DNA from 2 places in the Nocardioides sp. WG-D5 genome. Region 1 is predicted to be linked to the other one. Evidence: riboswitches for the same ligand, from Rfam matches in the RefSeq annotation. Region 1 holds a riboswitch; the other holds the start of a gene.

Evidence for each region. Region 1 has a riboswitch for cobalamin ahead of ACWZJV_RS22785 (prenyltransferase/squalene oxidase repeat-containing protein). Riboswitches for the same ligand answer to the same signal wherever they lie in the genome.
Region 2: another riboswitch for cobalamin. It lies ahead of ACWZJV_RS06755 (nitrite reductase); the one in region 1 lies ahead of ACWZJV_RS22785 (prenyltransferase/squalene oxidase repeat-containing protein).

The regions. Positions count from the first base shown of each region.
Region 1 covers NZ_CM132928.1:4,701,945-4,706,147, forward strand. The annotation lists gene gatB (Asp-tRNA(Asn)/Glu-tRNA(Gln) amidotransferase subunit GatB) at 1-467, shown strand, start outside; gene ACWZJV_RS22775 (NYN domain-containing protein) at 608-1,366, shown strand; gene ACWZJV_RS22780 (glycoside hydrolase family 19 protein) at 1,436-2,101, opposite strand; cobalamin riboswitch at 2,182-2,303, shown strand; gene ACWZJV_RS22785 (prenyltransferase/squalene oxidase repeat-containing protein) at 2,370-3,443, shown strand; gene ACWZJV_RS22790 (hypothetical protein) at 3,437-4,057, shown strand; gene ACWZJV_RS22795 (CbiQ family ECF transporter T component) at 4,054-4,203, shown strand, end outside.
Region 2 covers NZ_CM132928.1:1,378,078-1,382,280, reverse strand. The annotation lists gene ACWZJV_RS06765 (tripartite tricarboxylate transporter permease) at 1-318, shown strand, start outside; gene ACWZJV_RS06760 (ABC transporter substrate-binding protein) at 335-1,501, opposite strand; cobalamin riboswitch at 1,606-1,809, shown strand; partial or broken gene ACWZJV_RS06755 (nitrite reductase) at 1,865-2,056, shown strand; gene ACWZJV_RS06750 (precorrin-8X methylmutase) at 2,744-3,352, shown strand; gene cobJ (precorrin-3B C(17)-methyltransferase) at 3,349-4,203, shown strand, end outside.

The DNA.
Region 1 (4,203 bases):
GGGCCGCCGGTGCACTGACGCTGATCGAGTCGACCGTCGCCGAGGGGGCTTCCGCCCAGGCCGCGCGCAAGTGGTGGATGGCCGAGCTCTCCCGGGCCGCCAACGACCGCGGCGTCGAGCTGGCCGAGGTCGGGGTCACCCCCGCCCAGGTCGCCGAGGTGCAGAAGCTGGTCGACGGCGGCTCGCTGACCGACAAGCTCGCCCGCCAGGTCTTCGAGGGCCTGCTGGCCGGTGAGGGCACGGTCGCCGAGATCGTCGACGCCCGCGGCCTCGCCGTGGTCTCCGACGACGGTGCGCTCGGCGCAGCCGTCGACGAGGCGATCGACGCCCAGCCCGCTGTCGCCGAGAAGATCCGAGGCGGCAACCAGGCCGCGGCCGGTGCCCTCATCGGTGCGGTCATGAAGGCGACCGGCGGCAAGGCCGACGCCAAGCGCGTCCGCGAGCTGATCCTGGAGAAGCTCGCCTGATGTAGCGACTGTGTTGGTCTCGACACGCTCGGCCGCAGCCGGCCTCCCGGCTCGACCAGCGTGCGCTGGTCGAGCCGCCGGAGCCGCTAGGCGAAGGCGTGTCGAGACCAACACATTCCTCTTCCTGCCACACTGATCCGGTGACCGAGCCCTTCCGCATCGCCCTGCTCATCGACGCCGACAACGCCCCCGCGGCCAAGATCGACGCGATCCTCAACGACCTGGCCGAGTACGGCGAGGTGACGATCCGCCGGGCCTACGGGAACTGGACCAAGCCCGAGCTGAAGGGGTGGATCGAGGAGCTGCACGACGCCGCGATCCGGCCGATGCAGCAGTTCGACCTGACCGCCCACAAGAACGCCTCCGACATGGCGCTCGCCATCGACGCCGTCGAGCTGCTGCATGCGGCGATCCCGGACGCGTTCGCGCTGGTCTCCTCCGACTCCGACTTCACCCCGCTGGTGCACTATCTGCGGGAGAAGGGACGCGCGGTCTACGGCTACGGCCGGGAGAAGACGCCGGCGCCGTTCAAGAGCGCCTGCACCCGGTTCACCGTGGTGGAGAAGCTCGGCGGCTCCGAGGAGGAGACCGACGCCGACGCCGAGGCCGGCGCCACCCCCGCCCGCAAGCCGTCCTCCTCGGCGACCACGGGGCAGGTGCTGAAGCGCAACGCCCGGTTGATCCAGCTGCTGCGCAACTCCATCGCCGCGGCCGCCGACGACGACGGCTGGGCCCTGGTCGGCACGGTCGTCTCGCGCATCCGCAACCAGTCCTCCGAGGATCCCCGCAACTACGGCTACGCCACCTGGACCAAGCTCATCAAGGCGATCGACCTCTTCGAGCTCAAGGACGAGGGCACCTCGGCGATCGCGGTCAGCGACAAGCGCATCAAGAAGTGAGCGAGCGTCAGCGAGCGACCCACGAGATCAACGCGGCGGCGTGACGTATGTCTGTACGACGTCGTACTGCTAGGAGGCGTCCGCGGTGCGGTCCTGGTCGTCTGCCTTCTTCGGCTTCGGGCGGGTGCAGTCGATCCCCTTGGGCACCGAGCCGTTGAGGTGCTTCAGCGCGGCCTTGAAGTCGCGGCAGCGCTCGGCGTCCTCCTCCTTGTTGTGGGGATAGCCGATCGCCGCGTTGACCTTGCCCATCTCGAGGTCGTCGGCGAGCGGGTTGATGTCGCGGGCGACGGTCCAGTACCACCGCGAGATCGGCGCGCTGTGGTCCAGCGACCGAGCCAGCTCGGGGCGGCGGCGCAGGTCGATCCCGAAGTAGGCGCCGGCGTCGGTGTAGTTGGCCTCGCCGGTCAGCTGGATGTAGCCGCGGCCGGCGTACTTCCGCTTGTCGCGGGGGCCCTTGGCGTCGTGGTGGAAGGAGCTCTCGTTGGCGAGCGTGGCCAGGTAGGCCGCCTGCCGGTAGGGGGTCGTGATCCGAGCGTCGTCCATGGCGCGGTTGAGCGTCGGCAGCCCGGTCTCGACGGTCTTCTTGTTCCCGACCTTGTCGCCGAACATGGCGACGAGGTCGTCGTACGTGACCGAGGTCCGATCCGGTGCCGCGAGAGCCGTCGTGGTCGGGCAGAGAGCGAGAAGGGTGGCCGAGATCGAGGTTGCGACAAGGCCGAGAATCCGGTGGCGCATGGGGACAGAGTGACTGCTCGACGGCGATCCCGCAAGCAGGGCGTGCGCGGCATAGGATTGCCCCGCATCAAAGCAGAGCCTCAATCAACACACGCCGTGGTGGGGGAAGCCGGTCGAATCCCGGCGCTGACCCGCAACCGTAGGCCCAGGACATCGAGGGTCCTGAGCGAGCCGGAGCACCTGCCGACGGACGCGTACTGACCTGACGCTGTCGTGGAAAGCAGCGGGTCGGCCCTGGGCCTTCCCGACGAACAGCGCGGAAGGAACCATGAAGAAGACCGTCCTCGGTGGCATCGCCGCCGCCCTCGCCCTCACCTCGCTCGCCGGCTGCGGCGAGAAGGCCGTCGAGGAGGGGGAGAAGCCCGCCTACGACGCGAAGGTGTCCACCTCGGTGGCCGACTGGCTCGTCGCCCAGGCCCCGAAGGGTGTGGCCCACAACGCGCAGTACGGCACCGACGACTTCGGCCTCAGCGCCGACATCGGGATCGCGCTGGCCGAGGTCGGCGGCTACGACGAGGAGATCGCCACGATCGTCGCGGCCGTGATGAAGAACAAGAAGGCCTACACCTCGCCGGGGTTCGGCACGGTCACCTCGGCCGGGGCCACGGCCAAGGCGCTCGTCCTCCAGCAGAACGTCGACGCCTCCGACCCCGGTCTGCTGAAGCAGCTCGAGGGCACCGTCGCCGAGAACGGCCGCATCGCCGACGAGCTCGACCCCAAGAACAAGAAGGCGGCCGACTACTCCAACACCATCGGCCAGTCGTACGCCGTGTGGGCGCTGAGCAACGCGGAGAGCAAGGAGGCCACGGCCGCCGCGGAGTTCCTGGCCGGGCAGCAGTGCGAGGAGGGCTGGTTCCGGGTCACGTTCACCGCCGACCCCGCGGCCGCCGACCAGACCTGCGACGCCGACCCGAAGGCCGCGCCGGACGCCGACGCCACTGCGTTCGCGCTGATCGCGCTGTCCTCGGTGGCCTCTCCCGAGGCCGAGAAGGCGGTCGAGGCAGGCGTCGAGTGGCTGAAGGAGACCCAGGCCGAGGACGGGTCCTTCAAGGCCGCCACCGGCAACATCGCCAACTCCAACACCACCGGCCTGGCCGGGTGGGCGTTCGGGCGCGCCGGGGAGACCGACGCCGCCGAGAAGGCGGCGTCCTGGGTCGCCGAGCACGTCGTGACCTGCGGCGACGACGTCGGCGCGGTGGCCTACGACGACGCCGCCCTGACCGAGGGCAACACCAAGGGGCTGACCAAGGAGTCCGAGGGGATGTACCGCCTCGCGGCCGCCCAGGCGCTGCCGTCGCTGGTCTACCTGCCCAAGGACGCGACCGCGAAGAGCTCGTGCTGATCCTGCGGTCCGCTCGCGTGGCCCTGGCGACCCTCGCCGGGGCCACCGCACTCGTCGTCACCCCCGCCTCCGCGTCGGCCGCCGTCTCGCGGTCTGACGAGGCGTGTGACGGCGTCACCGTCGTCGTCGAGCCCAACGCGCTGGGCGGCGACCCCGAGGTCACCTGCGTCCGGCCCGAGGAGGGCGACACCGGCGCCGACCTCTTCGAGAAGGCAGGACATCCGCTCACCTACGTGACCTCGATGCCCAGCGTCGTCTGCCGCGTCGACGGCCGGCCGAAGAACGCCGGCTGCGCCCAGATGCCGCCCGCCGACGCCTACTGGTCGCTGTGGGTCACCGACGAATCCGGGGCCTGGAGCTATGCCTCCAGAAATGTTACCGAAATCAGCGTGACCTCCGGGCAGGGTGTTGCGTTCACGTGGATAGACGACGATGTCGTTACCGCTCCGGCGACGGAGCTTGGGGATGCTGTGGGGGCGCCCTCAAGCCCGTCGCCGGAGTTATCTCCGGAGAACTCACCCTCCGAGCCCCGGCAGCTGCCTGTCTGGGTCGCTCCCGCCGGGATCCTCGCCCTCTTCTCCGTCGCCGGTGTCGTGTGGTGGCGTCGGCGATGAGCACGCTGATCCGCACAGCCGCGGTCGCGCGCCTGCCCCGGGATCTGCACCCCGTCGCGTGGTGGGTGTGGGCGATCGGCCTGGCTGCGTACGCCTCCTTCACCACCAACCTGCTGCTGCTCCTGCTGCTGGTGGGGGTGGTCTCG
Region 2 (4,203 bases), 2.6 Mb from region 1:
GCGGCCCTGGGCGCCTTCGCGGTGCACTTCAGCCCGCAGGACGTCATCGTGCTCCTCGTGCTCGGCATCCTGGGCTTCTTCATGCGCCGCTACGGCTACCCGGTGGCGCCGATGGTGGTCGGGCTGATCCTCGGGCCGATCTTCGAGCGGCAGCTGCGCTCGGCCCTGCAGATCGCCCAGGGGGACTGGCTGACGCTGGTGCAGTCGCCGTTCGCGATCGTCGTCTACGTCGCGCTGCTGCTCGCGCTCGCCGGGTCGATCGTGCTCCGCCGCAAGGAGGAGGACCTGGAGCACGAGCTGATCGAGGCCGATCGCTGAGGTGCAGCAGATCGCCTCAGCTTCCGGCTGGGGCGATCTTCTGCAGCACGACGTTGCGGGGGCCGTCGGCGGTGCCCTTGACCACACGCAGGAAGTAGGGCTGGTCGGGGTTGTGGTTGGGGTCGAAGGTCCAGTTCCCCCGGGGACTGACGATCGTGCCGACGGATCCCAGGGAGTCCGCGATCTCGTTGCGGTTGACGTCGTCGGAGAGCTCGAGCGCCTTGTCGAGCGCGGCCGCGGCGTCGTAGGCCTGCACCGAGTAGGCCGTCGGGGTGGCGTCGTACTTCTCGCGGTAGTCCTTCACGAAGGCGGCGTTCGTCAGCGAGTCCATCGCGTCGCTGTAGTGCAGCACCGTCCGCACCCCGGTCGCGTCGCCGCCCAGGGTGGACAGCACGTCGCCCTCGGTGAGGAAGCCGGGACCGTAGAGCGGGGTGCTCCGGGCCAGGCCGGAGTCGCGGTACTGCTTCACGAACGCCTCGGCCTCCTTCCCGGCGTAGGCGGCATAGATCGCGTCCGCGCCCGACTTCTTCACCTTGGCGAAGAGGCTCGACCAGTCCTCGGTCGCGTCGGCCGGCGTGTAGCCCTGTCCCGCGATGCCGCCGCCCTCGGCCTCCAAGGCGATCATGAAGCCGTCGGAGGACTCGTGGCCGGCGGCGTCGTCGGAGGCGATGACGTACGCCGCGCCCCGCTCGGTCTCCTGCGCGACCGCCTCCCCGAGCGCGCCGCCCAGGTCTGCGTTGGCCACGGACGTACGCCACAGGTAGTCGGAGCCGTCGGCGAACTGGTCGGCCCCGGCGCCGGTGACGATCAGCGGTGTCTCGCTGCCCTCCGCGACGTCCTTCGCCGCGAGCGCCGTCTCCGAGCCCACCAGCCCGACGACCGCCTGGACCTCCTCGTCCTCGATCAGCCTGGTCACCGCGGCGACCCCGGTCTTCACCCGCTCGCCCTCGTCGGCCTCGATGACGTCGACCAGCCGGCCACCGAGCTTGCCGCCGTGCTGGTCGAGGTAGAGGTGGAAGCCGCGGGACATGTCGGTGCCGATCGACTTGTGGGCGCCGGAGGTGGGGACCACGAGACCGATCGCGACCTTCGACTCCGACGTCGTGGCGCATGCGGCGAGACCGAGCGCCAGCGCGGAGACGGGCGCGAGAACGAACAGCTTCCGACGAGCCGATCCGGTCACGGGGGACTCCATCTGTGCGAAGTCGAGTGGAAGGTTCCGAGTAGCCGAACACTGGCACAGACCACCGCCGCAGGGCGAGCAATTCGGCGCCGTGTCCGCAAGTGGGTAGTCTCGCCCTGCCAGTCGTACTCCATGCCTGATGGGGTCAGGGAACCCGGTGAGAGTCCGGGACTGACGCGCAGCGGTGAGGATGACGGGCGGTACACGCACCTCCTCCGGGAGGGGCAGCCACTGGAGCCTGGCTCCGGGAAGGCGTCCCGCACCGATCGATTCCGAGTCCGAAGACCTGCTGGCTCTGGCGGCGCCCGCCGCCAGGTCACCACGTGCCCCGCGGAAGGGCACCTGACCAGAGCAGGTGTGGCGATGTCCCGAGTCCGATCCGACCGGTGCCCAGGAGTCGGCCGTCCGTGGCCGGCCGACGACGGCCTGCTGGTGCGGCTGCGCCTGATCGGCGGCTCCGTCTCGTCGGCCTCGCTGCTCTCCTTGGTCTCCGTCGCCGAGACCTACGGCGACGGCCGTGTCTACCTCACCGGCCGTGCCAACCTGCAGGTACGCGGCCTGCCCGCCGTCGACGGTGCGCTGCCCAGCGAGGTGCTCACCGCGCTGAAGGCGACCGGTCTGGTGCCGGCGCAGACCCACGAGCTCGTACGCAACGTGATGGTCTCCCCGCAGACCGGGCTCGCCGGCGGCCGGGCCGACCTGCGTGGCGTGGCCGCCTCGCTGGACCGGCTGCTGTGCGCCTCGCCCCGGCTGGCGGCGCTGCCCGGGCGGTTCCTCTTCGTGCTCGACGACGGTCGCGGCGACCTGGTCGCGCGGGAGTGCGACCTCGGTCTGGTGGCGCTCTCGGACGCTGAGGGTCAGCTGCGGGTCGGCGACTCGTGGGGACCGGTCGTGCCGCTCGCCGAGGCCGCCTCCCGGCTGGTCGCGCTCGCCTCGCGCTTCCTGGACGTACGCGGCGAGGGGCCGTCGGCTGCCTGGCACGTCTCCGAGCTCGGCGGCCCGCTCGTCGAGCCGGTCGAGGCCGACGACCGGGTGCCGGCGCCGGCCGCGGAGCTGGCGTTCGGCGAGGTGCCCGGGGGCGAGCATGTCGCCGCCACCGACGGAGCCCTGGACCGGGCTGCCGTCGAGGCGCTGGTGGAGCGGGCGCCGGCGGTCGTGGTGACGCCGTGGCGCGGCGTACTCGTGCCGGCGCCGCAGGTGCGCCCGACCCGGCGCTACGACTACATCGACCAGGGGCCGGCGATCTATGTCGACTCCTTCGCGACCATCCGGCGCGAGGCCGACCTCTCCGCGGTGCCCGCCGACGCCGAGCGGCTCGCGGTGCGGATGATCCACGGCAGCGGACAGGTCGACCTCGCCTCCGACCTGGTCATCCACCCCGGTCTGGTGAAGGCCGCGCGTGGTGCGCTCGAGGCCGGGGCGCCGATCCTGTGCGACGCGACGATGGTCGCCACCGGGGTCACCCGCAGCCGGCTGCCGCGCGACAACGAGGTGCTCTGCATGCTCGGCCACGACCGCGTCCCGGCGCTGGCCCGGGCCTGGGGGACGACCCGCACCGCGGCCGCGCTGTCGCTGTGGGAGCCCTACCTCGAGGGCGCCGTGGTCGCCATCGGCAACGCTCCGACGGCGCTCTTCCACCTGCTCGAGACGATCCTCGACGGCGGTCCGCGGCCGGCCGCGATCGTCGGCTGCCCGGTCGGCTTCATCGGCGCCGCCGAGTCCAAGGAGGCGCTCGCCTCCTTCGCCGACGACCACGGGATCGACATCCCCTACGTCACCGTCCGTGGTCGCCGTGGCGGCTCTGCGATGACCTCGTCCGCACTCAACGCACTCGCCCAGGAGCAGGAATGAGCAGCACTCAGCAGGCTCTGGGACGGTTCACCGTCGTCGGCATCGGCCCGGGCGATCCCGAGCTGATCACCCTCAAGGCCGCCCGGCTGATCGGCGCGGCACCGGTGATCGCCTACCACGCCGGGGTGCGCAAGCAGTCCCACGCCCGCCGGATCGCCTCCTCGCTGATCCCGGCCGACGCGGTCGAGGAGGAGCTGCGCTACCCGGTCACCACCGGCACCACCTCGCACCCGGGTGGCTACGTCGGGGCGATGGCCGAGTTCTACGAGTCCTGCGCGGTCCGGCTCTCCGCCCACCTCGACGCCGGCCGTGACGTGGTCCTGCTCGCCGAGGGCGACCCGCTCTTCTACGGCTCCTCGATGTATCTCCACGACCGGTTCAAGGAGGTCTACGAGACCTCCGTCGTGCCGGGCGTCCCGGCCTTCGCGGCCGCGACCGCCGCCGTCTCGACGCCGCTGGTGCGCCAGACCGACGTCCTCACCGTGCTGCCCGGGACCCTGCCCGAGCCCGAGCTCGCCCGGCGTCTCGCCGACACCGAGGCCGCGATCATCATGAAGCTCGGCCGGACCTTCCCGGCGGTCCGCTCCGCGCTGGCCGCGGCCGGCCGGCTCGAGGGTGCCTGGTACGTCGAGCGTGCCTCGCAGCCCGAGGAGCGCTGGCTGCCGGTGGCCGATGTGGACCCGTCCTCGGTGCCCTACTTCTCGCTGATCGTGGTGCCCGGGGACACGGCGCCTGTTTCGGCCGCGGCAGGCCGTCTGCGGCAGTCTGCGGCGGAGGAGTCTTCGGCGGCCGAGCCCGTCGATGCGTCCGAGACGTCCGAGGCCCCCGAGGCCGGGGAGGTGCTCGTCGTC